DNA from 3 places in the Kitasatospora sp. HPM-01-4 genome. Region 2 is predicted to be linked to each of the others. Evidence: predicted binding sites of a transcription regulator. Region 2 holds the regulator's gene; each other region holds the start of a gene.

Region 1 (10,073 bases), 2.4 Mb from region 2:
GAGCTGGACGGCACCGGCTGGCCGGAGACGGTCCAGGTGCACCCGGAGGAGGACCGGACCGGTCGCGGCTGGTTCACCCGCGGGCGCGGCGAGAGCCGGGCCGACCGGACCGGGCTGCCCGGTGTGCTCGGGGACCCGGGCTCGCTGGCGGGGGAGGCGGGCCGCAGCAGCTTCGGGGCCACCCATGAGCCGCGGCCCCCGCTGACCGTGATCTTCTGCCACGGCTACTGCCTCGCCCAGGACAGCTGGCACTTCCAGCGCGCCGCGCTGCGCGAGGGCATGCGGCTGGTCTTCTGGGACCAGCGCAGCCACGGCCGCTCCGAGCGCTCCCGGTCCTACCTGGCCGGGGAGCAGGCCTCGATCGACCAGCTGGGCGGCGACCTGAAGGCCGTCATCGACGAGGTCGCGCCCGAGGGCCCGATCGTCCTGGTCGGCCACTCGATGGGCGGCATGACCGTGATGGCCCTCGCCGACCAGTACCCCGAACTGTTCCGTGAGCGGGTGGCCGCGGTCGCCCTGATCAGCACCCTGGCCGGTGACTGGGACTCCGTCACGCTCGGCCTGCCGGTGGCCGGCGCCAAGCTGCTGCGCCGGCTGGCCCCCGGGGTGGTGCGCCTCCTCGGCCGCCAGGTCGAACTGGTCGAGGCCACCCGCCGCCTCGGCGCGGACCTGACCAGCGTGCTGTACCGCAGGTTCTCCTTCGGGACCAAGGACGTGGATCCGGCCGTGGTCCGGTTCTCCGAGCAGCTGCTGGACGCCACCCCGATCGACGTGGTCGCCGAGTTCTACCCGGCCTTCAGCACCCACGAGAAGACCGCCGCGCTCGTCAACCTGCGCTCCATCCCCACCCTGGTCCTGGCCGGCACCAAGGACCTGCTCACCCCACCCGAGCACAGCGAGGCCATCGCCCGTGAGCTGCCCGACGCGGAGCTGGTGCTGGTCCAGGACGCCGGCCACCTGGTGATGCTGGAACGCCCCGGGCTGCTGGACCAGCGGCTCGCCGCGCTGCTCGGGCAGGCCGTCGAACACGTCGGCGCGGCGGCGCTGCCGCAGGCCGTGCACGACCTCGCGCGGGCGGACGGCAGCCCCGAAGCATGACCACGGCCCAAGGCGGCCGGACCCGACCCGGTCCGGCCGGACCTGACCTGCTTGACGCACGACCGATCCCCCGGAAGGAAACCGTGACCCCGATGGGTTCGCAGACCGCCATCACCGTCGCCTCGCCCGAGCGGATGAACCGGCTCGGCCGGGAACTCGCCGCCCTGCTCAGAGCGGGTGACCTGGTGCTGCTCTCCGGCGAGCTGGGCGCCGGGAAGACCACCCTGACCCGGGGCCTCGGCGAAGGCCTCGGGGTACGGGGGGCGGTCACCTCGCCGACCTTCGTGATCGCCCGGGTGCACCCCTCGCTGACCGGCGGCCCCGCGCTGGTGCACGTGGACGCCTACCGGCTGGGCGGCGGCCTGGACGAGATGGAGGACCTCGACCTGGACGTCTCGCTGCCCGAGTCGGTGGTCGTGGTCGAGTGGGGCGAGGGCAAGGTCGAGCAGCTGACCGAGGACCGGCTCGAAGTCCGGATCGAGCGGGCGATCGGCGGCACGGCCGCGGCCGACGACGACACCGACCCGCGCCAGGTGACGCTCACCGGGATCGGCGGGCGCTGGGCCGGGGTCGACCTCTCGGCGCTGGCGGCGGTCTGACGGTGCCGGCGGAGCGGTGAACGGCCGGGGGCCGGCCGGCCCGATCCGCCACGGTCCGCCACCGGATCGGGTGAAGCCCGTCGCACCTACGGGGGAGGTTTCCGACAAGCTGTCGGGAAGATGTTGCGGCCGGGTGGTCCGACGTGGTGGGATGGTCTCGCGGTTAGGTCTGCCTAACTAGGGAGGCGCCATGCCGAGCACCACCCCCGCCGCCAAGCCCGCCCCGCACCCGAGGGGCGAGACGCCCCGACCCGCCGAGGAAGAGCGGGCCGCCGGGATGCGTAGCCTGCTGGCCGCCTGCGCGGCCGCCGCCGCCGTGTCCACCCCACCGAAGCCGGACGCCGAGCCACCCGCGACGGCGCCCCGGGCCGCCTGACCCGTCGTCCTCGTCCGGGGCCGTGCGCTCCCGGGCGGTCGCGCCCGGCTCTCCGGAGTCCGCTGCGGAGTCGGCCCTGCTCGCTTTCGTGCCGTCGGCCGCGACCGGACCCGCGACCGGACCCGCGACCGGGCCCGCGACCGGACTCCTACGGGACTCCTACGGGACGACGACCACCCTGGTGCCGGTCGGGGCGAAGTCCCAGAGGGTCTGGCCGTCGGCGCGGGTGGAGCGGATGCCGCCGGTCTTGGGCCTGGTCGGGTCGGCCTCGGAGGGGGTCGGGGCCGGGGAGGCGCTCGGGGTGTCGACGGCGGCGCTGAAGCCGAAGACCGTCCCGTTCTGCTGGGCGAACCGTACGACGTGTTCGATGCGGAGCCCGTCGGTGCCGGTGGTCGTCACCGTACGGCTGTAGACGGTGTAGTTCCCGGCGGTCGGGTCGGCGGTGCCCGGGGTGACCCTGAAGGCGGCCTGCACCGGCGGTGTCTTCTTCGGGTCCACCAGCCAGACCGTGCGGCTGCCGAGCGAGTAGACGACCCGCAGGCCGGTACCGGAGGCGGCGGGCAGCTGGGGCGGGGCCTGACTGGCGCCGGGGGACGGCGAGGCCGTCGAGCCGGTCGCGGTGCCGGCACCGGCCGAGGGCTTCGCCGCGAGGGCCCGGGTCTGAGCGCCGTCGGCCTGGAAGGCCAGCAGACCGACCACCGCCAGGGCACCGACGGTCAGGCCGGTGACCACCACTCCAGGACGCGTGCTCGCCACGTGTGCTCCGATCGCCGCCTCGTGCTGTCCGGGCCCATCGTGCCAGGTCCGCCGGGCCGGGCAGGCCCGATCCGGACGTGTGTTCCGAACCGGTACGAAAAGTCGACCCCGGCGACCCTCTAACCTTGACTCCGTGCTGCTGCTCGCGTTCGACACCGCAACCCCCGCCGTCACCGCCGCCGTCCACGACGGTACGGCCGTCCTCGCCGAGACCTTCCAGGTCGATGCCAGAAGGCACGGTGAGCTGCTGCTCCCCGCCGTGGACGAGGTACTGGGCGCCGCAGGCGTCGACAAGCACCAGCTGACCGCCATCGCGGTCGGCGTCGGCCCGGGCCCCTACACCGGCCTGCGGGTCGGCCTGGTCACCGCCGCCGCGCTCGGCCATGCGCTCGGCCTGCCGGTGTACGGCGTCTGCACCCTGGACGCCATCGCCCACCAGGCCCGCGCCGAGGGGCTGACCGGGCCGTTCACGGTCGCCACGGACGCGCGGCGCAAGGAGGTCTACTGGGCCTCGTACGACGCCTCCGGCACCCGTGTGCAGGGCCCGGCCGTGGACCGTCCCGCCGAGCTGACCCCCGAGGCCCGCTCGGTCGGTGCCGGCGCGCTGCTCTACCCCGAGACCTTCCCCGGTGCGCAGGGGCCCGAGCACGTCTCGGCCGGTGCGCTCGCCGACTTCGCGGTCACCGAGCTGGCCGCCGGGCGCGAACTGCTGCCCAACGTGCCGCTCTACCTGCGTCGCCCGGACGCCCAGGTGCCCGCGGGCTACAAGGCGGTGCTCCCGGCGTGACGACTGTGCGCACCGAGCGCGCGGCACCGCGCCGCGATGCGGTGACCCTCCGGCCGATGCGCTGGTGGGACATCGAGCCGGTGATGGAGCTGGAGCTCCGGCTCTTTCCCGAGGACGCCTGGTCGCACGGCATGTACTGGTCCGAGCTGGCCGAGGCGCACCCCGGCGGCAGCCGCCACTACACCGTCGCCACCACCCCGGACGGCACCGTCGTCGGCTACGCGGGGCTGATGGCGGTGGCCGGCGAGGGCGATGTGCAGACCATCGCGGTCGCGCCGGACCGCCAGGGCGCGGGCCTCGGGGCCGCGCTGCTGGCCGACCTGGTCACCGAGGCCGCCCGGCGCGGCTGCGCCGAACTGCTGCTGGAGGTGCGGGTGGACAACCCGCGCGCCCAGCACCTCTACGAGCGCTTCGGCTTCGAGCCGGTCGGCGTCCGGCGCGGCTACTACCAGCCGGCCAACGTGGACGCGCTGGTCATGCGGCTCGACCACCCGCAGGAGGGCGCCCCGCAGCGGGACGTCCCGCAGTACGACGTGAAGCAGTACGACGTGAAGGAACCCGATCATGGCTGACGAACCGCTCGTCCTCGGTATCGAGACCTCCTGCGACGAGACCGGCGTCGGCATCGTCCGGGGTACCACCCTGCTGGCCGACGCGGTCGCCTCCAGCGTCAACGACCACGCCCGGTACGGCGGTGTGGTCCCCGAGATCGCCAGCCGCGCGCACCTGGAGGCGATGGTCCCGACCATCCAGCGCGCCCTGGACACCGCCGGGATCAAGGCGTCCGACCTGGACGGCATCGCCGTCACCGCCGGGCCCGGCCTGGCCGGCGCGCTGCTGGTCGGGGTGAGCGCGGCGAAGGCGTACGCCTGGGCGCTGGACAAGCCGCTGTACGGGGTCAACCACCTCGCCTCGCACATCTGCGTGGACCAGCTGGAGCACGGCCGGCTGCCGGAGCCCACGATGGCGCTGCTGGTCTCCGGCGGGCACTCCTCGCTGCTGCTCAGCGAGGACATCACCACCGACGTCCGCCCGCTCGGCGCGACCATCGACGACGCGGCGGGCGAGGCCTTCGACAAGGTCGCCCGGGTGCTGGGCCTGGGCTTCCCCGGCGGTCCCGTGGTGGACCGCAGGGCACGCGAGGGAGACCCGGCGGCGATCGCCTTCCCGCGCGGCCTGAGCGGGGCCAAGGACCCCGAGTACGACTTCTCCTTCTCCGGCCTGAAGACCGCCGTCGCCCGCTGGGTGGAGGCCAGGCGCCGGGCCGGGGAGGAGGTGCCGGTCGCCGACGTCGCCGCGTCCTTCCAGGAGGCCGTCACCGACGTGCTCACCCGCAAGGCCGTCAAGGCGTGCAAGGCCAACGGTGTCGATCACCTGATGATCGGCGGTGGTGTGGCGGCCAACTCGCGGCTGCGCGAGATGGCCCAGCAGCGCTGCGACAAGGCGGGCATCGTGCTGCGGGTGCCGCGTCCGGGCCTGTGCACCGACAACGGGGCGATGGTCGCCGCGCTCGGTGCCGAGATGGTCTGGCGCAACCGGGCGCCGTCCGCCTTCGACCTCTCGGCGGACTCCTCGCTGCCGGTCACCGAGGTCTCGGTGCCGCACAAGGACCTGCACTCCGCCGCGCACGAGGCGCTGAAGGCATGACCCTCGCACAGATGTGGGAGGCCCGGGCGGCCGAGGGCCGGGGCGGCGAGCTGCACCGCTGGGTGCACGACGCCGCCCTGCCCGCGCTGCGCGGCTCGGCCGGGCTGGCCCGTGCCGAGGTGTTCACCGCCGCCGGGGACCGGGTGCTGCTGATCACCTGGTGGACGGCGCAGCCGGTGCCGGTCCCCGATCCGCCGGCCGAGCTGCTGGCCCGTCCGGCCCACCGCTGGAGTTTCACCAGCAACCACGTGGAATAGCGTGGCGTCCCGTCAAGTGTTCGAAGGACGACGACGGGAAGCGCGGCGCGGTGAAGAACTACAGCAGGTACGTGGCCGGGGCGGCGGTGCTCATATCGGCGCTGACCGCTTGCAGTAGCGGTGGCGGGGACAGCACGAGCGCGGCACCCCAGGCCTCGGCGGCCCACTCGGCGCAGGGCTCCGCCGCACCGCAGGCGTCCGCCTCCCCGGCGGCGACCCAGGCCGATGCCGCGGCCTGGGAGAAGTGGAAGCTGAAGCCGCTGCCCGCGGCGCCCGCCGCCCCGGCCGACAAGCCGATCAAGCTGACGGCGAAGGGCCAGGTCCCGGTCTTCAGCACGGTCCCCACCAAGGACAAGATCGTTTTCGTCACCATCGACGACGGTGCGGAGAAGGACCCCAAGTTCGTCGAGATGATGACCGACCTCAAGGTCCCGATCACGATGTTCCTGACCAAGGACATCATCAAGAACGACTACGGCTACTTCAAGCCGCTGCAGGCCCTCGGCAACCACATCCAGAACCACACCGTGGACCACCCGCAGATGAGCAGGATCTCGCCGGCCAAGCAGAAGTCCGAGGTCTGCGAGGACCAGGCGACGCTCACCGAGCAGTACGGCAAGGCCCCGCTGCTCTTCCGCCCGCCGTTCGGTGACGGCGCGCACTCCGCCGCGCTGAACACCGCCGTGCAGGAGTGCGGGCCGCGCGCGGTGGTGCTGTGGCAGGAGTCGATGCAGGTCCACGACATGCAGTACCAGACCGGCGACAAGAAGCTGAAGCCCGGTGACATCATCCTGGCCCACTTCCGCGGCCCCTCCGAGCTGCACGGCGAGACCATGACCGAGATGTTCGGCGAACTGCTCAGCCGGATCCAGGAGCAGGGCTTCGCCGTCGCCCGCCTGGAGGACTACATCCAGGCACCCGCCGGCTGACCCCTCCCCGGGCGGACCGCTCCCCGGGCGGACCCCTCCCCGGGCGGACCGCAGGCCGGGCGCCTGAGTCCGGCCGGGCGCCCGCCGGCCGGACTCAGGCGCCCACCGGCCGGGCCGCCGTCACGGGCTGGGCCAGCATCATCAGCGGGCCGTGGTCGGTGCGGCTGAGGATCACCGTCAGCTCGTTCGGGCCGCTGGGCTTGAGCTGGCGGCGCAGCTCCTCCGGGGTGATGCCGATCCCGCGCTTCTTGATCACCACGGTGCCGACCCCGCGCTCGCGCAGCAGGGCCTTCAGCTTCTTCACGTTGAACGGCATGACGTCGCTGATCTCGTACGCGTGCGCGTACGGGGTCGGCACCAGCCGGTCCGAGGTCAGATAGGCGATCATCGGGTCGATCAGCCGCCCGCCCACCTGCTCGGCCACCTCGGAGACCAGATGGGCCCGGATCACCGCGCCGTCCGGCTCGTACAGATAGCGGCCCACCTCACCCGCCTGCGGATCGGGCCGCCGCCCGCCGGTCAGGGTGTGGTCGCCGGGCAGCAGGGTGGCCCGGTGCGGCTGTGCGGCCCGGGTGCCGAACCAGAGCGCGGCCTCCTTCACCTCGCCGTGGTCGGAGACCCACTCGGCCTCGGCGTCCTCCGGCACCAGCTCGTGCGGGATGCCGGGGGCGACCTTGAGCGCCCCGAACGGAGTACGGCGGGCGGCCTCGATCGCCCAGGAGAGCGGCGGCGAGTACGCCTGGGGATCGAACACCCTGCCGCGCGCGGTGCGGCGGGCCGGGTCGGTGAAGACCGCGTCGTACCCGGTCACGTCCACCTCGGTGACATCGGCGCAGCGCACCTCGATCAGCCCGGCCAGGCCCAGCGCGGCGGCGTTCGCCTCGGCGACCGCGCAGGTCAGCGGATCGCGGTCGACCGCGAGCACCGCGACTCCCGTCCTGGCCAGCGCGATCGCGTCGCCGCCGATCCCGCAGCACAGGTCGGCCAGCCGGCGCACCCCCAGCTCGGCGAAGCGCCGCGCGCGCCACTCGGCCACGCTGCGACGGGTGGCCTGCTCGACCCCGTTGGGGGTGAAGTACAGCAGGTCCGCCAGATCGCCGAACTTCGCCCTGGCCCGCTGCCGCAGCTGCGCCTGGGCCAGCGCGGCCGACACCAGCTCGGCGGGGTGCTCGCGGCGCAGCCGGGTGGCCACCGCCAGTTCCTCGCCGGGCTTGAAGTCGCGCAGTGCGGCCAGCAGCGTCTGGCCCTCGTCGGTCAGCAGGGCCCGGAACGATTCGATCTCCACGGGGTCATTCTCCCCGCTCCGGGCGGCTCGCCTCAGTCGCAGTCGTTGCTGCCGCTGTAGCAGGGGTGGTAGTCCGAGGGCAGCGGCCGGGGCTTGTAGTCCCCGTCGTGCCGGTGCTGGTACGCGTAGCCGGCGCTGCCGCCCAGCAGCAGGGCGGCGAGCAGCAGCCCGTGCAGCACCGGGGTGATCCGCAGCCGGCCGCGTGCCGACAGCACGGTGATCAGCAGCAGTGCGAGGACGAAGACCCAGAACAGCACCACCGGTGTCCAGTCGTACGGCGGTGCGGCCGGGTGCGGTGGCCGGTCGTTCGCCGGGGCCAAGGCCGCGGCGTCCGCCCCGGCCCAGGCGCGCAGCCCCAGGTACAGGGCGGTGCAGGCGCCGCCCACGCCGACGAGGACGGCGAGTGCGACGGCGAGGGCCGCGTCGGCGAGCAGACCGGGCCGGTCCGATGAGCGATCGGTAGCCATGGGGGGAGTCTGTCCGAGTGAGGGGCGGTCGTACATGAGTACGGCTACTCAGAACGCATCGGCGGGTTTCGCGGAACACCGAGGCGCGCCGTTGGCACTCTGGTTGACTGAGTGCTAACGGCCCCCTATGGTCGTTCCTGGCACTCCCCACCGGGAGAGTGCTAATGCGATGGAGCGTGCCTGACCCCCGCGACGGCAGGCCCGCAGGCATCGCCACCTACCTGTAGAACTACCCCGTAATCTCCGAAGGGGAGCTCGGACGTGACCACCGTCAGCAGCAAGGTTGCCATCAAGCCGCTTGAGGACCGCATCGTGGTCCAGCCGCTCGAGGCCGAGACCACCACGGCCTCCGGCCTGGTTATCCCGGACACCGCCAAGGAGAAGCCCCAGGAGGGCGTCGTCCTGGCCATCGGCCCGGGCCGCTTCGAGGACGGCAAGCGCGTCGAGCTCGACGTGAAGGTCGGCGACGTCGTCCTGTACTCGAAGTACGGCGGCACCGAGGTCAAGTACAACAACGAGGAGTACCTCGTTCTCTCGGCCCGCGACGTCCTGGCGATCGTCGAGAAGTAAGTCGTACCGACCCGCCCCGGATCCGTGTCAGCCCTGACAGGGGTCCGGGGCGTGGTTGTTGGCTCACGTACGCAGAAATCCTGAGGAAACGGAACCATGGCGAAGATCCTGCAGTTCGACGAGGACGCCCGCCGCTCGCTGGAGCGCGGTGTCAACAAGCTGGCCGACACCGTCAAGGTGACCATCGGCCCCAAGGGCCGCAACGTCGTCATCGACAAGAAGTTCGGCGCCCCGACCATCACCAACGACGGTGTGACCATCGCCCGCGAGGTCGAGCTGGACGACCCGTACGAGAACCTCGGCGCGCAGCTGGTCAAGGAGGTCGCCACCAAGACCAACGACGTCGCGGGTGACGGCACCACCACCGCCACCGTGCTGGCCCAGGCCCTGGTCAACGAGGGTCTGCGCAACGTCGCCGCCGGTGCCGGCCCGGCCGCCCTGAAGAAGGGCATCGACAAGGCCGTCGCCGCCGTTTCCGAGCACCTGCTCTCCATCGCCCGCGAGATCGAGGGCAAGGACGACGTCGCCGCCGTCGCCTCGCTGTCCGCGCAGGACACCCAGGTCGGCGAGCTGATCGCCGAGGCGATCGACAAGGTCGGCAAGGACGGTGTCATCACCGTCGAGGAGTCGAACACCTTCGGCGTGGAGCTGGACTTCACCGAGGGCATGCAGTTCGACAAGGGCTACCTCTCGCCGTACTTCGTCACCGACGCCGAGCGTCAGGAGGCGATCCTGGAGGACCCGTACATCCTGATCAACCAGGGCAAGATCTCCTCCATCCAGGAGCTGCTGCCGCTGCTGGAGAAGATCCTGCAGGGCGGCTCCAAGCCGCTGCTGATCATCGCCGAGGACGTGGACGGCGAGGCGCTCTCCACCCTCGTGGTGAACAAGATCCGCGGCACCTTCAACGCCGTCGCCGTCAAGGCCCCGGGCTTCGGTGACCGCCGCAAGGCCATCCTCGGCGACCTGGCCGCCCTGACCGGTGCCACCGTCATCTCCGAGGAGGTCGGCCTCAAGCTCGACCAGGCCGGTCTGGAGGTGCTGGGCAGCGCCCGCCGCGTGACCATCACCAAGGACGACACCACCATCGTCGACGGTGCCGGTGACACCGAGGCCGTCGCGGGCCGCGTCGCCCAGATCAAGGGCGAGATCGCCGTCACCGACTCCGACTGGGACCGCGAGAAGCTGCAGGAGCGACTGGCCAAGCTGGCCGGCGGCGTCTGCGTCATCAAGGTCGGCGCCGCCACCGAGGTGGAGCTCAAGGAGCGCAAGCACCGCCTGGAGGACGCCATCTCGGCGACC
Region 2 (10,073 bases):
CACCCTATGCACGGCCCCGATCCCGCGTGGCGGGTTTCGCACACTCGGGGATTCCCAGGGCAGTTGGGCATCCCGCCGAGGGCGCGGGGCACCGCGCGCGGCCGGACGGGAGCCCTGGCGCGGTGAAGTCCGCGAGGCGGACGGCGGCCCCTCAGGGGTGCGGGCACCGCGCGCGGCCGGACGGGAGCCCGGGATCCGGGCCCGGCCGTCCGGCGGGCGGAGCCTCAGCCCCAGCGCCCCGTCCGACCGAGCAGGAGCGCCCCCGCCGCCACCCCCGCCGTGGACGTCCGCAGCACCGAGGGCCCCAGCCGGTACGGCTTCGCCCCGGCCTCCGCGAAGGCGGCCAGCTCCTCCGGCGACACTCCGCCCTCGGGCCCGACGACCAGCACGATGTCCCCGCTCACCGGGAGCTCCGCCCCGGCCAGCGGCTCCGAGCCCTCCTCGTGCAGCACCGCCGCCAGCGCCGCCTGCCGCAGCAGCGGCAGCAGCTGACGCGTCGTCGCCATCTCCCGCACCTCGGGGAAGCGCAGCCGCCGCGACTGCTTCCCGGCCTCCCGCGCGGTGGCCCGCCACTTGGCGAGGGCCTTGGCACCGCGCTCGCCCTTCCACTGGGTGATGCAGCGGGCGGCGGCCCACGGGACGACCACGTCCACGCCGACCTCGGTCATGGTCTCGACGGCCAGCTCGCCCCGGTCGCCCTTGGGCAGGGCCTGGACCACCACGATCCTGGGCGCCGGCTCGGCCTCCCGCCGTACCGCCTCGACCGTCACCTCCAGCGCGTCCTTGCCGTGCACCGCGGCCACCGTGCCGTCCACGCCGAGCCCGAGCCCGTCCGCCAGCGTCACCGCCTCCCCGGCCTCCAGCCGCTTCACGGCGACGGCGTGCCGCCCCTCGGGCCCGTCCACCCGGATCACCGCCCCGGGGACGGCTGCGGCCAGCCGGTCGGTCTCGACGACGAACACGGGCGCGGTCATGGCATTTCCCCAAACACTCTCTCGGTACCGACGCAGCGGCGCCCGACGACCCCTGGGAGTCGCCGGGCGCCCGGAAGCTCACTCATCGACCGGTCGAAACCGGAGCCGGACCTCAGCGGCCGTTGAAGGCGTCCTTCAGCCGCGAGAACAGGCCCTGCTGCCCGGGCGCGAACTGCCCGGAGGGGCGCTCCTCGCCACGCAGCTGCGCCAGCCGGCGCAGCAGCTCCTCCTGCTCGGGGTCGAGCTTGGTGGGCGTCTGCACCTCGACATGCACTATCAGGTCGCCTCGCCCGCCGCCGCGCAGGTGCGTGACGCCGCGGCCGTGCAGCGGGATGGACTGCCCGGACTGGGTGCCGGGGCGGATGTCCACCTCCTCCAGGCCGTCCAGGGTCTGCAGCGGCACCTGGGTGCCCAGTGCGGCGGCCGTCATCGGGATGGTGACGGTGCAGTGCAGGTCGTCCCCGCGCCGCTGGAAGACGGCGTGGCTGGTCTCGGCGATCTCGACGTAGAGGTCTCCGGCGGGGCCGCCGCCGGGGCCGACCTCGCCCTCGCCGGCCAGCTGGATCCGGGTGCCGTTGTCCACACCGGCCGGGATCTTGACGGTGAGCGTGCGGCGGGCGCGGACCCGGCCGTCGCCGGCGCACTCGGGGCACGGGGTCGGCACGACGGTGCCGAAGCCCTGGCACTGCGGGCAGGGGCGGGAGGTCATGACCTGGCCCAGGAAGGACCGGGTGACCTGGGAGACCTCGCCCTTGCCGCGGCACATGTCACAGGTCTGCGCGGAGGTGCCGGGTGCGGCGCCCTCGCCGGAGCAGGTGGTGCAGGTGACCGCCGTGTCGACCTGGAGTTCCTTGGTGGTGCCGAAGGCGGCCTCCTCCAGGGTGATCTCCAGCCGGATCATCGCGTCCTGACCGCGCCGGGTGCGCGAACGCGGGCCGCGCTGGCCGGAGGCGGCGCCGAAGAAGGCGTCCATGATGTCGGAGAAGCCGAAGCCCGCCGCGCCGGCGCCGAAGCCGCCCGCGCCACCGCCGCCGTTGGGCGACAGCGGGTCCCCGCCGAGGTCGTAGACCTGCCTCTTCTGCGGGTCGGAGAGCACCTCATAGGCGGCGTTGATCTCCTTGAACCGCTCCTGCGTCTTCGGGTCCGGGTTGACGTCCGGGTGCAGTTCGCGTGCCAGGCGCCGGAACGCCTTCTTGATCTCGTCCTGCCCCGCATCCCGTCGGACGCCGAGTACCGCGTAGTAGTCCGTGGCCACCAAATGCTCCGCTTGTTCCGCCTGTAGAAGTGCTTGCGACTGGTCACCGCCGGTTCAACCAGCGGCCTGTTCTACGACTCGGCCAGGATCTGGCCCAAGTACCGCGCCACCGCTCGCACCGCCCCCATTGTGCCCGGATAGTCCATCCGGGTCGGACCGATCACCCCGAGTTTTGCCACACTCTGGTCGCCGGAACCGTAACCGACCGAGACGACCGAGGTGGAATTGAGCCCCTCGTACTCGTTCTCGTGGCCGATCCGGACCGTCATCCCGGCGTCCGCCGTCTCACCCAACAGGCGGAGCAGCACCACCTGTTCCTCCAGTGCCTCCAGCACCGGCTGGATGGTGAGCGGGAAGTCGTGCCCGAAGCGGGTCAGGTTGGCCGTACCGGCCAGCATGATCCGCTCCTCGTTCTGCTCGGCCAGCGTCTCGAACAGCGTGGCGAGCACCACACTGACCGTCGACCGATCCGACGGCTCGAAGGCCGCCGGAAGTTCCTCCAGCGCACCGGGCACGTCGGGCAGCGCGCAGCCGACCGCGCTCGTGTTGAGCCTGGACCGCAGGTCCGCCAGCACGCTCTCGCCGACCGTACCCGGGCAGTCCACCAGCCGCTGCTCGACCCGGCCGGTGTTGGTGATCAGCACCAGCATCACCTTCGCCGGGGCCAGCGCCACCAGCTCGATGTGCCGGACCGTGGACCGGGAGAGCGAGGGGTACTGGACCACCGCGACCTGTCTGGTCAGCTGCGCCAGCAGCCGGACCGTACGGGCCACCACGTCGTCCAGGTCGACCGCGCCCTCCAGGAAGTGCCGGATCGCCCGGCGCTCCGGCGCGCTCATCGGCTTGACCTCGGCCAGCTTGTCGACGAACAGGCGGTAGCCCTTGTCGGTCGGGATCCGCCCGGCGCTGGTGTGCGGCTGGTGGATGTAACCGTCCTCCTCCAGCGCCGACATGTCGTTGCGCACGGTGGCCGGGGAGACCCCCAGGTTGTGCCGTTCGACCAGGGCCTTGGAACCGACCGGCTCCTCGGTGCCCACGTAGTCCTGCACGATGGCGCGCAGCACCGCCAGCTTGCGCTCGTCCAGCGGACGGCGGGTGTCGAGTCGGCGCTCGTCAGCACGGCGTTCGCTGTACACGGCACGCACCTCCGTCTTCGTCCGTTGAACCGGTAGCCGCCCGGCTCCCTGGCACTCTGGAAGGCAGAGTGCCAGAACCGTACTTGCCAGTGTACGGCCCGGGTCCGACGGCAGGAACGGGCCGCCCCGGTGATCCTTACCGGATCCGGGGTACGAAGTCGGTGCCCCGGGCCCCCCGGAGTGGCAGCATCGAAGGCGAGCGATGGTAACGAAGGAGCAGAGATGTCGGCTTCATCCCAGCACTCCCGGTTCGCACCCGACCGTGGCCTGACCGGGCGGATGGTCACCACGATGTTCCTCATCGGACTGCTGTACGTCGGCTTCACGGGAGTACTGATCGTCCTGCTGCGCGGAGCGTGGCCGCTGATCGTCCTGATCTCCGGCGGACTCTTCGTGGCCCAGTTCTGGTTCAGCGACAAGATCACCGAACGGGCGATGGGCGCCCGGCCGGTGAGCCCCGAGCAGTATCCGCAGCTGCACGGCACCATCGACCGGCTCTGCGCCCTGGCCGACATGCCCAAACCCCGCGTCGCGGTGGCCGACAACGACATGCCCAACGCCTTCGCCACCGGCCGCAACCCGCAGAACGCGGTGGTCTGCGTCACCACCGGACTGCTGCGGCGCCTGGAGCCGGAGGAGCTGGAGGGTGTCCTCGCCCATGAGCTCTCGCACGTCGCGCACCGGGACGTCGCGGTGATGACCATCGCCGGATTCCTCGGTGTACTGGCCGGGGTGATGACCCGGATCGCCCTGTACGGCGGCTTCCTCGGCGGCGGCAACCGGAACAACAACGACAGCACCGCGGCCATCGCCATGCTGGTCATCCCGCTGGTCAGCATGCTGGTGTACGCGATCAGCTTCCTGCTCACCCGGCTGCTGTCGCGCTACCGCGAGCTGGCCGCCGACCGGGCCGCGGCCCAGCTCACCGGCCGCCCCAGCGCGCTGGCCTCGGCGCTCACCAAGGTGACCGGCCAGATCGCGGCCATTCCCAGCAAGGACCTGCGCCAGGCGCAGCCGTACAACGCCTTCTACTTCGCGCCCGCGCTGAACGCCCGGGAGGCCGCGAGCCAGCTGATGTCCACCCACCCGACGCTGGAGCAGCGGCTCGCCCAACTGGCCAGGATCTCCGCCGACCTCGGCCACTGACCCCTGCCTCGGACACCCCGGGCACCCCGGACATCTCAGACGCCTCAGACACCCCGTACACCGCAGACAAGGACCACCGTGGGATTCCTGGACGCCCTCTTCGGCCGCACCAAGCCCGTGAAGCCCGATCTCGACCAGCTGTTCGCCGTCCCCTCGGCGGCCCTCACCCTGGAGGCCGCGGCCGGGTTCCGGCCGACCGGCCTCGGCTCGGTCTGCTTCGCCGCCGTGGAGGGCGGCGCCTTCAACGAGGTGCAGCGGCAGGTCCGGGCGCTGCTGGACGCCGACACCGAGCGCGGCGGCACCCCGGTCGAGGCCAGCCAGGACTCCTACGGCTACTCCTGGCTGCTCGCCCGGCACACCCCCGAGCAACTGCCCGAGCTGGTCAACGATCTGCACGCGGTCAACAGCGAGCTGGAGGCGAACGGCTTCGGCCCCCAGCTGCTCTGCTCGATCGTGGCCTTCCGCAACGACGCGGGCCGGTCACTGGGCCTGGTCTACCTCTACAAGCGCGGCACCTTCTACCCCTTCGCACCGCTCGCCGGCGAGAAGCGGGACAACCCGTTGGAAATCCAGGTGAAGGCGATGCTCGCCGACGACCTGCGGATCGAACCGGACCTCTCCCGCTGGTTCCCGGTCTGGGGCGCCCCCGGCCTCTGAACGGGCCGGCACCCGCCCGACCGCCACTCCCGTGCCGGGTTTCATATAGTCACCGCATGCGCAGCAGGCAGTACGGACCCGACCTGACCCCGCCCTGGAAGCGTCAGCAGCCCGCGCCGGAGGTCACCGCCGAGCGTGATCTGGTCGTGGAGGAGGTGAGTACCGGGTTCTGCGGGGCCGTGGTGCGGTGTGAGAAGACCGCCGAGGGCCTGACCGTCACCCTGGAGGACCGCTTCGGCAAGCACCGGGTCTTCCCGATGACGCCCCGTGGCTTCCTGCTGGAGGGCAAGGTGGTGACGCTGGTCCGCCCGACCGGCCCGGCCTCCGCCCGCACTCCGGGACGCACCGCCTCCGGCTCGGTCGCGGTACCCGGCGCACGGGCCCGGGTGGCCCGTCAGTCGCGCATCTACGTCGAGGGGCGGCACGACGCCGAGCTGGTCGAACGGGTCTGGGGCGACGACCTGCGGATCGAGGGGGTGGTCGTGGAGTACCTGGAGGGGATCGACGATCTCCCGGCGATCGTCGCCGAGTTCGGCCCCGGACCGGACCGCCGCCTCGGCGTCCTGGTCGACCACCTGCTGCCCGGCACCAAGGAGCACCGGATCGCCGCCCAGGTCACCGGCGACTGCGTGCTGGTCGTGGGCCACCCCTACATCGACATCTGGCAGGCCGTGAAACCGGGCAGCGTCGGCATCCCGGCCTGGCCCGCCGTCCCCCGCGGCGAGGTCTGGAAGGAGGGCGTCTGCCGCCGCCTCGGCTGGCCCCTCGACACCCCGTCAGCCTGGAAGCGCATCCTCGCCTCGGTCGACAGCTACCGGGACCTGGAGCCGGAACTGCTGGGCCGGGTCGAGGAGTTGATCGACTTCGTGACGGCCGGCCAGCCGTAGGCACCGGGTCCGGCGGTGGATCCCGGTGCCCGGGCCGGGATCAGTCCACCAGGTCGCGCACCACGGCGTCCGCCAGCAGCCGCCCCTGGAGGGTGAGCACGGCCCGCCCGTCCTCGAAGGCGGCGGGGTCCAGCAGCCCGTCCGCCAGGGCGCGTTCGGCCGCGCGGCGGCCGTCGGCGGCGAGCAGCGAGAGCGGGCAGCCCTCCCTCAGCCGCAGTTCGAGCAGGATCCGCTCCACCCGCCGGTCCTCCTCCGGCAGGACCTCGCGCCCCTGCGCGGGGGTGCGCCGCTCCGCGAGCGCCTGGGCGTACGCGGCGGGGTGCTTGCGGTTCCACCAGCGGACGCCGCCGACGTGGCTGTGCGCACCGGGCCCCGCGCCCCACCAGTCGGCACCGGTCCAGTAGAGCTCGTTGTGGCGGCACCGTCCGGCCTCGGTGGTGGCCCAGTTGGAGACCTCGTACCAGGAGTAGCCGGCCGCGGTGAGCGCCTCCTCGGCGATCAGGTAGCGGTCGGCGTGGACGTCGTCGTCCACCATGGGCAGCTCGCCGCGCTTGATCCGGGCGGCCAGCCTGGTGCCCTCCTCGACGATCAGCGAGTACGCGGAGACGTGGTCGGGACCCGCGCCGATCGCCGCGTCCAGCGAGGCCCGCCAGTCGTCGTCGGACTCGCCGGGGGTGCCGTAGATCAGGTCGAGGTTGACGTGCTCGAAGCCCTCGGCCCGTGCCTCGGCGACGCACGCCTCGGGCCGGCCCGGTGTGTGGTGCCGGTCGAGCAGGGAGAGCACGTGCGGACGGGCGCTCTGCATGCCGAAGGAGATCCGGTTGTACCCGCCCTCCCGCAGCTCGGCGAGGTACGCGGGGTCCACCGACTCCGGGTTGGCCTCCGTGGTCACCTCGGCGTCGGCGGCGAGCCCGAACTCCTCCCGGATCGCCGCCAGCATCCGCACCAGGTCCCGGGCGGGCAGCAGGGTGGGGGTCCCACCGCCGAGGAACACCGTCCGCACCGGCAGATCGGCGGAGCCCAGCACCTGCCGGGCGAGCCTGATCTCCGCGATCAGGTTGTCGGCGTACGTCTCCTGCGAGGCGACCGCGCCCGAGGAGCGCAGCTCGGTGGCGGTGTAGGTGTTGAAGTCGCAGTAGCCGCAGCGGGTGGCGCAGTACGGCACGTGGACGTAGAAGCCGAATGGCCGATCGCCCAGGCCGGCCAGGGCGTGGTCGGGCAGGGAACCGTCAAACGGCACGGGTTCGCCGTCGGGGAGTGCGGAGGGCATGCCCCCATTGTCCCGTACGGCCCGAGTGATCCACTCGGGCCGTACCGGTGTCACGCCTCGTTGGCGCCCGCGTACATCTCGGCGACCGCGTCCGCGTACGTCCGCTCGACCACCGGGCGCTTGATCTTGAGGCTCGGGGTCAGCTCGCCGTGCTCGACGTCCAGATCGCGCGGGAGCAGCGAGAACTTCTTGATCGTCTGCCAGCGCTGGAGCTCGGCGTTGACCTTCCGGACGTAGCCCTCGACCAGCTCCCTGACCTCGGGGGCGGCGACCACCTCGGTGTAGCTCCGGCCCCCGAGGCCGCGCTCGGCCGCCCAGGGCATGATCACGCTCTCGTCGAGGCCGATCAGCGCGGTGCAGTAGTTGCGGCCGTTGCCGATCACCAGGATGTTGCTGACGAACGGGCAGAGCGCCTTGAACTTGCCCTCGACCTCGGTGGGTGCGACGTACTTGCCGCCGGAGGTCTTGAAGACGTCCTTCTTGCGGTCGGTGATCCGCAGGTAGCCGTCCTCGACCAGCTCGCCGATGTCGCCGGTGTGGAACCAGCCGTCCGGCTCCAGCACCTCCTCGGTCTGCTCGGGCAGGTTGTGGTAGCCGCGCATGATGCCGGGGCCGCGCAGCAGGATCTCGCCGTCCTCGGCGATCCGGACCTCGGTACCGGGCAGCGGCAGGCCGACGGTGCCGATCCGGTAGTCCTCGGCGCGGTTGACGGTGGAACCGGCGCTGGTCTCGCTCAGGCCGTAGCCCTCCAGGATCGGCACACCGGCGCCCTTGAAGAAGTACCCGATCTCAGGGGCGAGCGCGGCGCTGCCGGAGACCGAGCCGCGCAGCCGTCCGCCGAAGGCGGCCCGGATCTTGGCGTAGACCAGCCTGTCGGCGACGGCGTGCTGGAGACTCAGCGCGAGCGGCGCGCTGTCCCGCCCGGTGGCGATCCGGTTGGCCTGGGTGGTCCTGGCGTAGTCGCGGGCCACCTTGGCAGCCCACATGAAGATCTTGTACTTGGCGCCGCCCTCCGCTCTGGCCTTCCCGGCGATGCCGTTGTAGACCTTCTCGAAGATGCGCGGCGCGGAGGCCATCAGGGTCGGCCGGATGACCGGCAGGTTGTGGATGATCCGGTCCACCCGGCCGTCCACGGCCATCACATGGCCGGTGGCGATCTGGCCGGAGATCAGGGTCTTGCCGAAGACGTGCGACAGCGGCAGCCACATGAACTGCACGTCGTCGGAGCGCAGCAGCCCGCTCTGCTGCTGGGCCACGCCCTCGTACGCCCAGCAGTCGTGCACCAGCCGCACGCCCTTGGGGCGGCCGGTGGTGCCGGAGGTGTAGATCAGGGTGGCCAGCTGCTCCTTGTCGAGCCCGTCGACCGCGGCCTTGATCGCGTCGGGGTGCTCGGCGAGGTACTCGGCGCCGCGCTTCTCCAGCTCGACCAGGGTGAGCACCTCCAGGTCCGCGACCTCGGGACGCTCGGCGGTGTCGTCGAAGAGGATCACGGTGCGCAGCTCGGGCAGCTGCTCCCGCTGGTCGACGGCCTTGGCGAGCTGGGCGGCGTTCTCGGCGAACAGCACCTGGCTGCCGGAGTTGGCCAGGATGAAGGCGGTCTCCTCGGCGTTGGTGCTGGGGTAGACCGTGGTGGTCGCGGCGCCGGCGCACATGTTGCCGAGGTCGGTGATGATCCACTCGACCCGGGTGGAGGAGGCGATCGCGACCCGGTCCTCCGGCTCGACGCCGAGCGCCATCAGTCCCGCCGCCACGGCCTTGACCCGCTCCGCGGTCTGCGCCCAGGTCAGCGAGCGCCACTGCTCGGCGCCGGGCGCGCCGTCCGCCGCGTGCTCGTCCACGGGTGCCGGGAACCGGTAGGCCTCAGCGTCGGGGGTGGCGGCGACCCGGTCGAGAAAGAGGTGGGCCACCGAGGGCGGACGCCGCTCGATCATGGTCTGCGCGGTGCTCAACGAGGACCTCCGGGGCGGGTGGTCGAAGGTGAGGGCGGTGGCTGTGGGGGCAAGCCGACCGGCCCACCTTATTAACTTGCGAGTAACAAGAGGGCAATACGCAGCCTAGGGCCATCCGCGTCGTTCCGTAAGAGGGTTCGGCAGGCTGGCACGCCGACGGACCTGCGGTGCAGCCGCGCCGGACCGGTGCCGAGGCCCACACGAAATCCGTCCGACTCCGGAAGGCCAAACGCCCGCAACCGCCTGTGGAAGAGCTGAAAATAGGGTGCGAACCCCAAAGCCGACCACGAGAGTGTCCAGGTGCTGATCAAACTCCTGCGTGCCCATCTGGCCCGCTATTCCAAACCGATCTCACTGCTAGTACTGCTACAGCTCATCGCCACCATCGCCGCGCTCTACCTGCCGACGCTCAACGCGGACATCATCGACAGCGGCGTGGTGAAGGGCGACACCGGTTACATCCTGCGGACCGGTGGCGTGATGATCGCCGTCACCCTGGCCCAGGCGGCCTGCTCGATCGGCGCCGTGTACTTCGGCGCACGCACCGCGATGGCGGTCGGACGGGACCTCCGGGCGGCCGTCTTCGACCGGGTGCAGCTCTTCTCCGCCCGGGAGGTCGGAAACTTCGGCGCCCCCTCGCTGATCACCCGGACCACCAACGACGTCCAGCAGGTCCAGATGCTGACGTTGATGTCCTTCACGCTGATGGTGTCCGCGCCGATCATGTGCTTCGGCGGCATCATCATGGCGCTCAACCAGGATGTTCCGCTCTCCGGCCTGCTGCTGGTCGTGGTGCCCG
Region 3 (10,073 bases), 890 kb from region 2:
GGCCGTCCAGGCGGTGTGGCCGCGGGCGAAGCCGTGCAGTGCGTCCACCCAGGACCGGTCCAGTCGGGCCAGTGGGCCCCAGTGGCTCGCCACCAGGGCGAGGAGCACTCCCAGGAGGGCGGCGCAGCCGAGGGCCGCCGCCGCGGAGTCGAGCAGTCGGCTGCGGCGGCGCCGGGCGGGGGTGGCGATGGCGCCGTCGATGGGCAGGTGCATGGCTGACACCTTCCCCGGGGCAGGGGTGGAGCCCGCACCGCGCCGATAGCGATTTTGCATCTTTTGTGAGGAGAGGCTGCGGATGTCGAATCTCATTCGTTGATTCGGTGGACGGGGCGATTTAGGCACACCCTGTCTCCAATCGGTCACACAATGTGCGTGATCATGGACCAAATTCCGCAGGATACTGCATCGCGCGAAGAATCTGGCCGAGTTGGGAATGTTGTCCGAAATCTGTGCGTTGGATCGTTACGTGTGAGCCTTCACGGGGCCCGCATCTCTTTGCCTTCAACTCTCTGCCTCTTCTCTTCGGCCCCGGCTCGCCCCGTCGGGGGGTGAAGTCGAGGCAGACCGGCACCAGCAGCAAGGGAGCAAGCATGGCCACTCGTGCCGTCGTCCGTGGCAGTGCCGACCGCACTCGCTCGGCCCGCCCGAACAACCTTGAGGCGGACCGCGACCTTGTCGGCATGTACCTCGACGAGATCGCCCGGACGCCTCTGCTCGATGCCGCCGAGGAGGTCGAGCTCTCGCTGCGCATCGAGGCGGGTGTCTACGCCCAGCACCTGCTGGACGAGGACGCCATTCCCGAGAGCACCACGCGCGAGGAGCTGGAGGCGATAGCCGATGACGCCGAGCGCGCGAAGGACGTCTTCATCCGCTCGAACCTCCGCCTGGTGGTCGCGGTCGCCCGGCGGTACCCCCGCAGCGGCCTGCCCCTGCTCGACCTGATCCAGGAGGGCAACGCCGGCCTGGTCCGGGCGGTCGAGAAGTTCGACTACGCGAAGGGGTTCAAGTTCTCCACCTACGCGACCTGGTGGATCCGCCAGGCGATCACCCGCTCGATCGCCGACCAGTCGCGCACCATCCGACTGCCCGTCCACCTGGTCGAGGAGCTCGGCCGGATCCGCCGGGTGCAGCGCGAGAAGGCCAAGGAGCTGGGCCGCGAGCCCGAGCCCGCCGAGATCGCGGCCGAACTCGACACCACCGAGGACCGGATCAAGGACGTGCTCGACTGGGCCCGTGACCCGGTCAGCCTCAACATGTCCGTGGACGACGAGGGCGAGACCCAGTTCGGTGACCTGGTCGAGGACACCGGGGCGGTCTCCCCGGAGGACGCCGTGATGGTCATGCTCCGCCGTGAGGAGCTGGATGACCTGATCGGCCGGCTGGACGACCGGACGGCCTCCATCATCCGCTCCCGGTACGGGATGGAGGACGGCCGTGAGCGCACGCTGACCGAGGTGGGCAAGCAGCATGGGCTCACCCGGGAGCGGATCCGCCAGATCGAGAAGCACGCGCTCGCCGAGCTGAAGAAGATCGCCGACCACGCGGGGTTCGAGGCCGCCTGACCTTAGCGCCCTCGGGGCCCTGGTCCGATACCGACCGGACCGGGGCCCCGCGCTGTCCGCGGCCGCCGGCGCCGTGCCGCCTACGCTGGATGCAGTTGAGAAGGAACGGAGCAGAGATGGCCGAGCAGGAAGAACCGACCCGGCCGAAGGCGAAGCTGGTCTTCGGCGACCCGCTGGACCGGCAGACGCGGGACGACACCGACCGGGGCTGGGGCGAGCGCCCGGAGGCGGCGGAGCTCGGTGGGCGCGGGCTGGACTGGTATCTGAGCCAGCGGCCGCCGCACCACGGCGACTGATCGCCCGGTCCCGCCCGGTGTCACCGGGCGCCGCGCTACTGAGCCGCCGGGAGTCTCAGCCGCTGGGCGGCGCCGCCCCGGTGCAGTGTGGGGTGGTCGCGGCCGTGGCCGGGGCGGCGGGCGATGACGGGCCGGGCCGCAGTGGCCCGGCGGTGAGCGCGGTGGCGGCGGCCAGCAGCCCGGTCACCACCACCCCGGGCCGGTGCCGGACGGCCTGCTGGAGCCGGTGCCGTCCACCACCCCTGCGGCGGATCGGCGGGAAGGGCGGTACGGCGCGCCGGGGCGGCACGGCCGAGGACATGGCCGTTGTCGTGGTGGCGGTGGGGTGGGAGTGCAGTCGGTGGTGTTCCAGGTAGGTCGTCATGCGCATCAGGGTGCGCGCACCGCACCTGTCGGGGAATCCCCCCGCGGATTCCTGTGGAAAACCCGGCCCTGTGGACAACCCACTTCACTCACAGGAGTGGTGCGGTCATACGAAAGGCCCGGAGTTCGTCTCCGAACCCGGGCCTTTCGCGCGAATGTCGCGGACGGCGGTGCCGTGCCGTGTCAGCTCGCGGTGCTGGTGCTCGCCGCGGCGGCCGAGGGGGCCGGAGCCGACGTGGACGACGAAGTACCGGACGACGAAGCGCCGGACGACGAGGTCGAGGACGACGAGGAGCTCACGGAGCTGCTCGAAGCGGAGCGGCTGTCGGTGCGGTAGAAGCCGGAGCCCTTGAAGACCACGCCCACGGCCGAGAAGACCTTGCGGAGCTTTCCCTGGCAGTCGGGGCACGTGGTCAGCGCCTCGTCGGTGAACTTCTGCACCGCCTCCAGGCCGTTGCCGCACTCGGTGCACTGGTACTGGTACGTGGGCACTTGTCTTCCTCCTGGCACTCTCGCCTGATGAGTGCTAACGACGGTCAATGATGCGGCATTCCGCTGGATCAGTCCAGCGTCGCCGGGTGTGAGATGTCCCCGCCCCGGCCCCCGGCCCCGGAGCGGGGAACCGGTCTCAGCCCTTGGACGCCCCGGCCAGCCGCACCTGGGCCCCGCCCTGTGCCACGACGCGGCCGCTCTCGCCGGGAGCGTCCAGCAGGCGGCGCAGCGAGACCAGCGCGACCAGGCCGAGCCCGGCTCCGATGACGGGCACCACGAAGCCGGCCCAGGCGCCGTGCGAGTCCACCAGCATCCCGGCCACGATCGAACCCGCGGCCAGGCCGAGCCCGATGGCGCCGGTCAGCCAGGTGAACGCCTCGGTCTTGGCACCGTCCGAGACCAGCGTCTCGACCAGGGTGTAGCCGCTGATCAGGGTCGGTGCGATGGCCAGACCGCAGCACAGCCCGGCGATCGACAGCGCGACCAGGTTGGGCATGGCCCAGAGGGTCGAGCAGCCCAGCACCAGCAGCGTGTAGCTGCCGAGCATCCGCTGCTTGACCGAGCGCCGCCAGGAGATCATTCCGTACAGCACACCGGCCAGCATGCTGCCGCCGGCGAAGATGCCGTACACCACGCCGTTGAGGTCGGGCTGCCCCTCGGCCCTGGCGAAGGCGGCCACCGAGACCGTCATGGCGCCGAAGACGGAGCCGACGCCCAGGAAGGAGCCGGCCAGCAGCCGGACGCCGGGCGAGGAGAGCGCCGACACCTGCGCGGCGCCGGGCACGTACGGGTGCAGCGCGGGCGCGGTACGGCGCTGCGCGGCGAAGGCCAGGCCGCCCACCACGGTCAGCGCGGCCTCGGTGATCAGCGCCACCGAGGGCGAGGCCAGGGCGGTGATGCCGGTGGCCAGCACCGGGCCGATCGCGAAGGTGAACTCGTCGGTCACCGACTCGAAGGCGAACGCGGTGTTCAGGGTCCGGGGCGAGTCGGAGAGCTTGGCGACCCAGCGGGCCCGGACCATCGCGCCGATCTGCGGCACGCTGGCGCCGGCCGCACCGGCGGACACGAAGAGCGTCCAGGTCGGCGCGTGGCCCAGCGCCAGCGCGATCAGCGCGCCCACCGAGACCGCGTGCACCACGACGGTGGGCACCAGCACGGTGGCCTGGCCGTACCGGTCGGACAGCCGGCCGGTCTGCGGTCCGATCAGCGCCTGGGTCGCGGCGGCGAACGCCACCACCAGACCTGCCGTGCCGTACGAGCCGTAGGCGCTCTGGATGAGCAGGACGATGCCCGCGCTGAGCATCGCGTAGGGGAGTCGGGCCGCGAAGGCGGGGACCAGGAAGGTCCAGGCTCCGGGGGTGCGGAGCAGGGTCCCGTAGCCGACGCGGGTAGGGGTGGGCTCTGCGACCGTTCGGCGCGCCGTCACGGTCGGTCCTTCCTGCTGTCTGGTAGCACCGACCGGGAAACGGGGGTGGCCCGGCAGCGCCGAGAGTCGTCCTCTCATGCGTTGACCGGGGTAGATACCGGGGGTCCACCTCGGCCGGTGCGGCTCAGCAGCGGGCCGGCAGCGGAGGGACCACGGCCGCCGAGCGGTCGCGCCAACTCTGCATCAGACAGATGTAGCGGATTTTCGGTGATGAAAACAGATGAGTTGGTCCATAGTACGCACTTCGGACCCGTTCCGCCCGGTCAACGCAAGGTGAACGCCGCGGAAAAGCACCGAACCTAGCGTCCGTTGAGCCATCCGGCAAGCTTTCCGCCCTGGTCGACCGCCCGCAGTCTGCGCTCCGCGGCCTCGCTGACCTCCTCGGTGGTGACCACCAGCAGTTCGTCCTGGGCCCGCAGCACGGTGGTCTTGTCGGGGACGAAGCTGCTGTCGTCGCGGACCACCAGGGTGACCGCCGACCCGGCGGGGAGCCGCAGCTCGCCCACCTCGACGCCGGACATCTTCGACTCCCCGGAGAGCGCGACGGAGAGCAGCCGGCCGTGCAGGTGCTCCAGCGGCGCGGACTCGATGTCCAGGTCCTGGCCCAGCGAGCCGTCGGAGATCCGCAGGTGGCGGGCGACCAGTGGCAGGGTCGGGCCCTGGAGCAGGGTGAAGACCACGACCAGGATGAAGACGATGTTGAAGACCTGCTGTGCCTGCGGCACCTCGGCGACCAGCGGGATGGTCGCCAGCACGATGGGTACCGCGCCGCGCAGCCCGGCCCAGCTCAGCAGGGCCTGCTCGCGCCAGGGCAGCCGGAACGGCGTCAGGGTGGCGAAGACCGAGGCGGGTCTGGCGACGAAGACCAGCACCGCGCCTATCACCAGCGCGGGGACGACCGCCGAGCCCATGGTGTCGGGGTTGCAGAGCAGGCCGAGCACCACGAACATGCCTATCTGCCCTATCCAGGCCAGTCCGTCCGCGAAGCCGCGGACGGCGGGGCCGTGCGGCAGCTTGGCGTTGCCGAGGATCACCGAGGCTATGTAGACCGCCAGGAAGCCGGAGCCGTGCAGCAGCGCGCCGCCCGCGTAGGCCAGGACCGCCAGCGACATCACGGCGATCGGGTAGAGGCCGGAGGAGGGCAGTGCGACGTGCTTGACCGCGTACGCGCCCAGCTTGCCGACGACCAGGCCGACGACGGCGCCGATGGCCAGCTCGGCGATGATCGTGCCGACCAGTGCGTACCAGGAGTCCATCGGCCCGGTGGTGGCGAAGGCGACCACCAGGATCACCACGGGGGCGTCGTTGAAGCCGGACTCGGCCTCCAGCAGGCCGGTCAGCCGGGCCGGCAGCGGCACCATCCGCAGCACCGAGAAGACCGCCGCGGCGTCGGTGGAGGAGACGATCGCGCCGAGCAGCAGCGAGACCCGCCAGTCGAAACCGGCCAGCCAGTGCGCGCCCGCGGCGGTGACGAAGACGCTGACCGCCACACCGACGGTGGCCAGTACCGAGGCGGCCGGCATGACCGGCTTGATCGCCTTCCAGCTGGTTTTGAGGCCGCCTTCGGCGAGGATCACCACCAGGGCCGCATAGCCGAGGACCTGGGTGAGTTCGGCGTTGTTGAAGCTGACTCCGAGGCCGTTCTGGCCCAGCGCGACACCGATCCCCAGGTAGATCAGCAGGCTGGGCAGCCCTGATCGGGTGGAGAGTCGCACGGCCACCACCGCGAACAGGAGGATCACGGAGAACTCGAGCAGGAAGCGGTTCAGGTGGTCGACAGTCACGCAGTGGCACCTCGGCACGTCAAAGGGGCGGTCGGGGGCAGGCGAGTATGGCCGGAAACGAATGGCTCGTTCGGCGACTTGTTACTCAGTCTAACATTTTACCTGCTCTTTGATTGTCGACCTCCGCCCATCGAGACCGGATAGGGTCCACCTCGGCCGACCGTGGACGTCCCCGGTGCATGTCCGCCAGCCGAGTCGCCCTAATGTGGTGACCTGTCACGGCCGTAAACGCAACCCCAGCCAAGGACCCAGATGCCCCGCTCGAAGAAGTTCCGGCGCGCCCGTCTGATCGTGCTCGTGCTGGTCGTGCTGCTCGTGGCCGCAGTCGGTGGCGGCGGTTACTGGGCGGTGAGCGCCGTCCGTGCCTCCTTCCCCGACGTCGACGGCAGCGTCTCGGTGGCCGGCATGTCCGCGCCGGTCGACGTCAAGCGCGACGCCAACGGCATTCCGCAGCTGTACGCCGACACCCCCGAGGACCTGTTCCGCGCCCAGGGCTACGTCCAGGCCCAGGACCGGTTCTGGGAGATGGACGTCCGGCGTCACATCACCTCGGGCCGGCTCTCCGAGATGTTCGGTTCCGGCCAGGTCGAGAACGACACCTTCCTGCGCACCATGGGCTGGCGCCAGGTCGCGCAGCAGGAGTACGACACCCAGCTCTCCGCCGACACCAAGAAGTACCTGAAGGCCTACGCGGACGGCGTGAACGCCTGGCTCGGCCAGCACCCCGGCGGCCAGAGCGCCTCGCTGGAGTACACCCTGCTCGGCACGGTCAACAGCGGCTACAAGCCCGAGCCGTGGGACCCGGTGGACTCGGTGGCCTGGCTGAAGGCGATGGCCTGGAACCTCTCCGGCAACATGCAGGAGGAGATCGACCGCTCGCTGCTCTCCCAGGACTTCACGCAGGACCAGATCGCCCAGCTCTACCCGGACTACCCGTACGACCGCAACGGCACCATCGTGAAGACCGGGAAGGTCGGCAAGGACGGCAACTACGTCCCCGCCGACGGCTCCACCGCCCCGGCCGGTACCGCCGCCGCGACCGCCCAGGGCCGGGCCGCCACCGAGTCGCTGTTCACTGACATCTCCGGCAAGATGGCCGGGCTGCCGCAGCTGCTCGGTCCGCAGGGCCAGGGCATCGGCTCCAACTCCTGGGTGGTCAGCGGCGATCACACCACCACCGGCAAGCCGATGCTCGCCAACGACCCGCACCTCGGCCCCGGTCTGCCCTCCGTCTGGTACCAGATGGGCCTGCACTGCCGGACCGTCAGCGCCAAGTGCGCCTACGACACCTCGGGCTTCACCTTCGCCGGCATGCCCGGTGTGGTGATCGGCCACAACCAGAAGATCTCCTGGGGCTTCACCAACCTCGGCGCCGATGTCCAGGACCTCTACCTGGAGAAGATCACCGGCCCCGACAGCTACCTGGTCGACGGCCAGCAGGTGAAGTTCCAGACCCGCAAGGAGACCATCAAGGTCGCCGGCGGAGCCGACCGGACCATCACCGTCCGCACCACCAACCGCGGCCCGCTCATCTCGGACCAGAGTTCCGAGGAGCAGACCGTCGGCAAGTACGCCCCCGCGGGCAACTCCGCCCCGGACCGCGCCCAGGGCTACGGCGTGGCACTCCAGTGGACCGCCCTCATCCCGGGCAAGACCATGGACGCCGTGTTCATGCTGGACCGCGCCACCAACTGGACCGAGTTCCGCGCCGCCGCCGCCGACTTCGCGGTCCCCGCGCAGAACCTGATCTACGCCGACACCGCGGGCAACATCGGCTACCAGGCGCCGGGCATGATCCCGCAGCGCACCAAGGGCGACGGCACCTACCCGGCGCCCGGCTGGGACTCCAGCTACGGCTGGCAGAAGGACTTCGTGCCCTTCAACTCCCTGCCGTACAGCTTCAACCCCAAGAGCGGCTACATCGTCACCGCCAACCAGGCCGTGGTCGACCCGTCGTACCAGTACCTGCTCACCAAGGACTGGGAGTACGGCACCCGGGCCAAGCAGATCACCGATCTGATCGAGGGCAAGCTGAAGAACGGCGGCAAGATCTCGCTGGACGACATGCAGTCGATGCAGCTGGACAACACCAACGTGATGGCACAGACGCTGGTCCCGCTGCTGCTCAAGGTCAACATCACCGACCCGTACGTGCGTGAGGCGCAGGACCTGCTGAAGAGCTGGAACTACCGCCAGGACGCCGACTCCGCCGCCGCCGCGTACTACAACGGCGTCTGGCGCCAGCTGCTCGCCCTCGCCTTCGGCCAGAAGTTCCCGGCCGACCTGCGGGCCAAGGGCGACTGCCTGCTGGTCCGTCAGAAGAGCAGCACGCTGCCCGACGGCGCGGTCGGCGCCGACACGCGACCGGTCACCGAGTGCGGCACCCGTGACGCGCACTTCGCCCAGCCGGACGGCGGCGACCGCTGGACGGAGGTGGTCCGGCAGCAGCTCGCCAATCCCAAGAGCCCGTGGTGGGACTACGTCGACTCCAACCACGTCCAGCAGCACGGCCTGAACAACCTGCTCGCCGAGGCCCTCAAGGACGCCCGCCAGGACCTCACCGCGCAGATGGGCAAGGACATCAAGACCTGGAACTGGGGCCGGCTGCACTCGCTGACCCTCAAGGAGCAGACGCTCGGCACCGACGACTCCTCGATCGCCTCCGGGCTGGTCCACCAGCTGCTCAACCGCGGCCCGTACCAGCTCTCCGGCGGCAGCGCGGCGGTCAACGCCTCCGGGTGGAACGCGGCGGCGGGGTACGACGTGGACTGGATCCCCTCGATGCGGATGGTCGTCGACCTCAGCGACTTCAACGCCTCCCGCTGGATCACCGTCGGCGGCGCCTCGGGCCACGCCTTCCACGCCAACTACAACGACCAGACCTCCCTGTGGGCCGGCGGCAACCTCCTGCCCTGGGCCTGGTCGGCGGACGCGGTGGAGAAGGCCACCAAGCACAAGCTGGTCCTCAGCGCGCAGTGAGCCCGAAGGGGTAGCACTCAGGGCGCGGGGAACCGTGCGACCGGCCTCCACGGAGGTGCACGGCCGCGCAGGGTCCCCGCGCCCTCGCACGTCCGTGTCGGCCCTGTGCCCTCCGAGCCGCTCAGTGAGGGCCGAAGCGGTGCAGCCCGCCGGGCGTGACCACCGCGTGGACCGGGTGGTCGTGGGGCTCGGCGGGGACGGCGTCGAGGAGTTCGGCGTCGTACAGCAGGGTGGCCAGCAGTGGGTGCGCCCGGGCGCGGGCCAGCCGGGCCAGCACCCGGTCGTACGAGCCGCCACCGCGGCCGAGGCGCAGGCCGCGCCGGTCCACCGCGAGCCCGGGCAGCAGCACCAGCTCGGCGCCGCAGACCGCCTCCGGGCCGAGCCGCCGCCCGGTCGGCTCCAGCAGCCCGCGCCCGGCGGGGGCCAGTTCCCCGGGGCCCCGGTACTCGGCCCAGTCCAGGTCGTTGTCGGGGAGCAGGACCGGAAGCAGCACCCTCACTCCCCGCGCCCGCAGGGCCTCCAGCAGCGGCCGGGTCCCGGGCTCCGCGCCGACCGAGACGTACGCGGCGACGGTCTGCCCCGGTTCGGCCAGCTCCACGGCGTGTCCGGACAGCGCCGCAGCGGCGGTTTCCCGCCATTCGGGCGACAGTGCACGCCGGTCCGCGAGCAACCGTGACCTCAGCCCGGCCTTCTCGTTGTGCAATGGATCCTCCTGGGTTCCGCTCCCGCCGACGCCACGGGTCCGTCCCGTGCCGGCCGGCGTTCAGAGCCTGACATGCGGAAGGCGATGGATGTCCACCCAGCTGCTGGCCGGCGCCCTGGCCGGGCTGAGCGCCACCGGGCTGGCCACGGCCGTGCTGTCCGGTACGCGGCTGCGTCGGCTCGCCACGTGCTCCGCCGAGCGGGAGTCCCGGCTGCGTCAGCGGATCGCCGAGCTGGAGGCCGAGCGGGACGAACTGCGGCGCACCGCCTCCCGCGACCCGCAGACCGGGGTCTGGAACTACCGCCACCTCCAGCTCACCCTGGACCGTGAGGTGGAGCGCTCCCGCAGGTCCGGGACGGACAGCGGCCCGCGCCGGCTGGCGCTGCTGATGGTGGAGATCTCGGGCTTCGAGGCGGTGGTCGCCCGGCACGGGCGACGCCGGGCCAACGCCGTGCTGCGCGATCTGGC

The links. Region 2 encodes HrcA, which represses chaperone genes, less so after heat shock. Its sites were predicted from a motif close to TTNGCACTCNGNNNNNCNGAGTGCNAA; they were not measured.
Region 1: groES (co-chaperone GroES) is a predicted target of HrcA. The motif match lies at 8,293-8,319, and genes of this name have one in related genera.
Region 3: ACSMTC_RS21945 (FmdB family zinc ribbon protein) is a predicted target of HrcA. The motif match lies at 2,725-2,751, and genes of this name have one in related genera.

The regions. Positions count from the first base shown of each region.
Region 1 is NZ_JBPQGP010000005.1:3,524,233-3,534,305, reverse strand. Features, by position in the region: gene ACSMTC_RS14940 (alpha/beta fold hydrolase) at 1-1,098, shown strand, start outside; gene tsaE (tRNA (adenosine(37)-N6)-threonylcarbamoyltransferase complex ATPase subunit type 1 TsaE) at 1,191-1,697, shown strand; gene ACSMTC_RS14930 (hypothetical protein) at 1,888-2,073, shown strand; gene ACSMTC_RS14925 (L,D-transpeptidase) at 2,233-2,829, opposite strand; gene tsaB (tRNA (adenosine(37)-N6)-threonylcarbamoyltransferase complex dimerization subunit type 1 TsaB) at 2,963-3,616, shown strand; gene rimI (ribosomal protein S18-alanine N-acetyltransferase) at 3,673-4,188, shown strand; gene tsaD (tRNA (adenosine(37)-N6)-threonylcarbamoyltransferase complex transferase subunit TsaD) at 4,181-5,263, shown strand; gene ACSMTC_RS14905 (hypothetical protein) at 5,260-5,520, shown strand; gene ACSMTC_RS14900 (polysaccharide deacetylase family protein) at 5,571-6,449, shown strand; gene ACSMTC_RS14895 (class I SAM-dependent methyltransferase) at 6,544-7,734, opposite strand; gene ACSMTC_RS14890 (DUF6234 family protein) at 7,767-8,201, opposite strand; gene groES (co-chaperone GroES) at 8,463-8,771, shown strand; gene groL (chaperonin GroEL) at 8,868-10,073, shown strand, end outside.
Region 2 is NZ_JBPQGP010000005.1:5,927,999-5,938,071, reverse strand. Features, by position in the region: gene ACSMTC_RS25745 (16S rRNA (uracil(1498)-N(3))-methyltransferase) at 225-974, opposite strand; gene dnaJ (molecular chaperone DnaJ) at 1,087-2,229, opposite strand; gene hrcA (heat-inducible transcriptional repressor HrcA) at 2,301-3,314, opposite strand; gene htpX (zinc metalloprotease HtpX) at 3,588-4,511, shown strand; gene pspAB (PspA-associated protein PspAB) at 4,590-5,168, shown strand; gene ACSMTC_RS25720 (DUF3097 domain-containing protein) at 5,225-6,055, shown strand; gene hemW (radical SAM family heme chaperone HemW) at 6,096-7,325, opposite strand; gene ACSMTC_RS25710 (AMP-dependent synthetase/ligase) at 7,376-9,274, opposite strand; gene ACSMTC_RS25705 (ABC transporter ATP-binding protein) at 9,575-10,073, shown strand, end outside.
Region 3 is NZ_JBPQGP010000005.1:5,038,361-5,048,433, forward strand. Features, by position in the region: gene ACSMTC_RS21925 (phosphatase PAP2 family protein) at 1-213, opposite strand, end outside; gene ACSMTC_RS21930 (sigma-70 family RNA polymerase sigma factor) at 591-1,562, shown strand; gene ACSMTC_RS21935 (hypothetical protein) at 1,679-1,858, shown strand; gene ACSMTC_RS21940 (hypothetical protein) at 1,914-2,222, opposite strand; gene ACSMTC_RS21945 (FmdB family zinc ribbon protein) at 2,405-2,713, opposite strand; gene ACSMTC_RS21950 (MFS transporter) at 2,850-4,139, opposite strand; gene ACSMTC_RS21955 (potassium/proton antiporter) at 4,439-5,923, opposite strand; gene ACSMTC_RS21960 (penicillin acylase family protein) at 6,176-8,902, shown strand; gene ACSMTC_RS21965 (5-formyltetrahydrofolate cyclo-ligase) at 9,024-9,605, opposite strand; gene ACSMTC_RS21970 (GGDEF domain-containing protein) at 9,694-10,073, shown strand, end outside.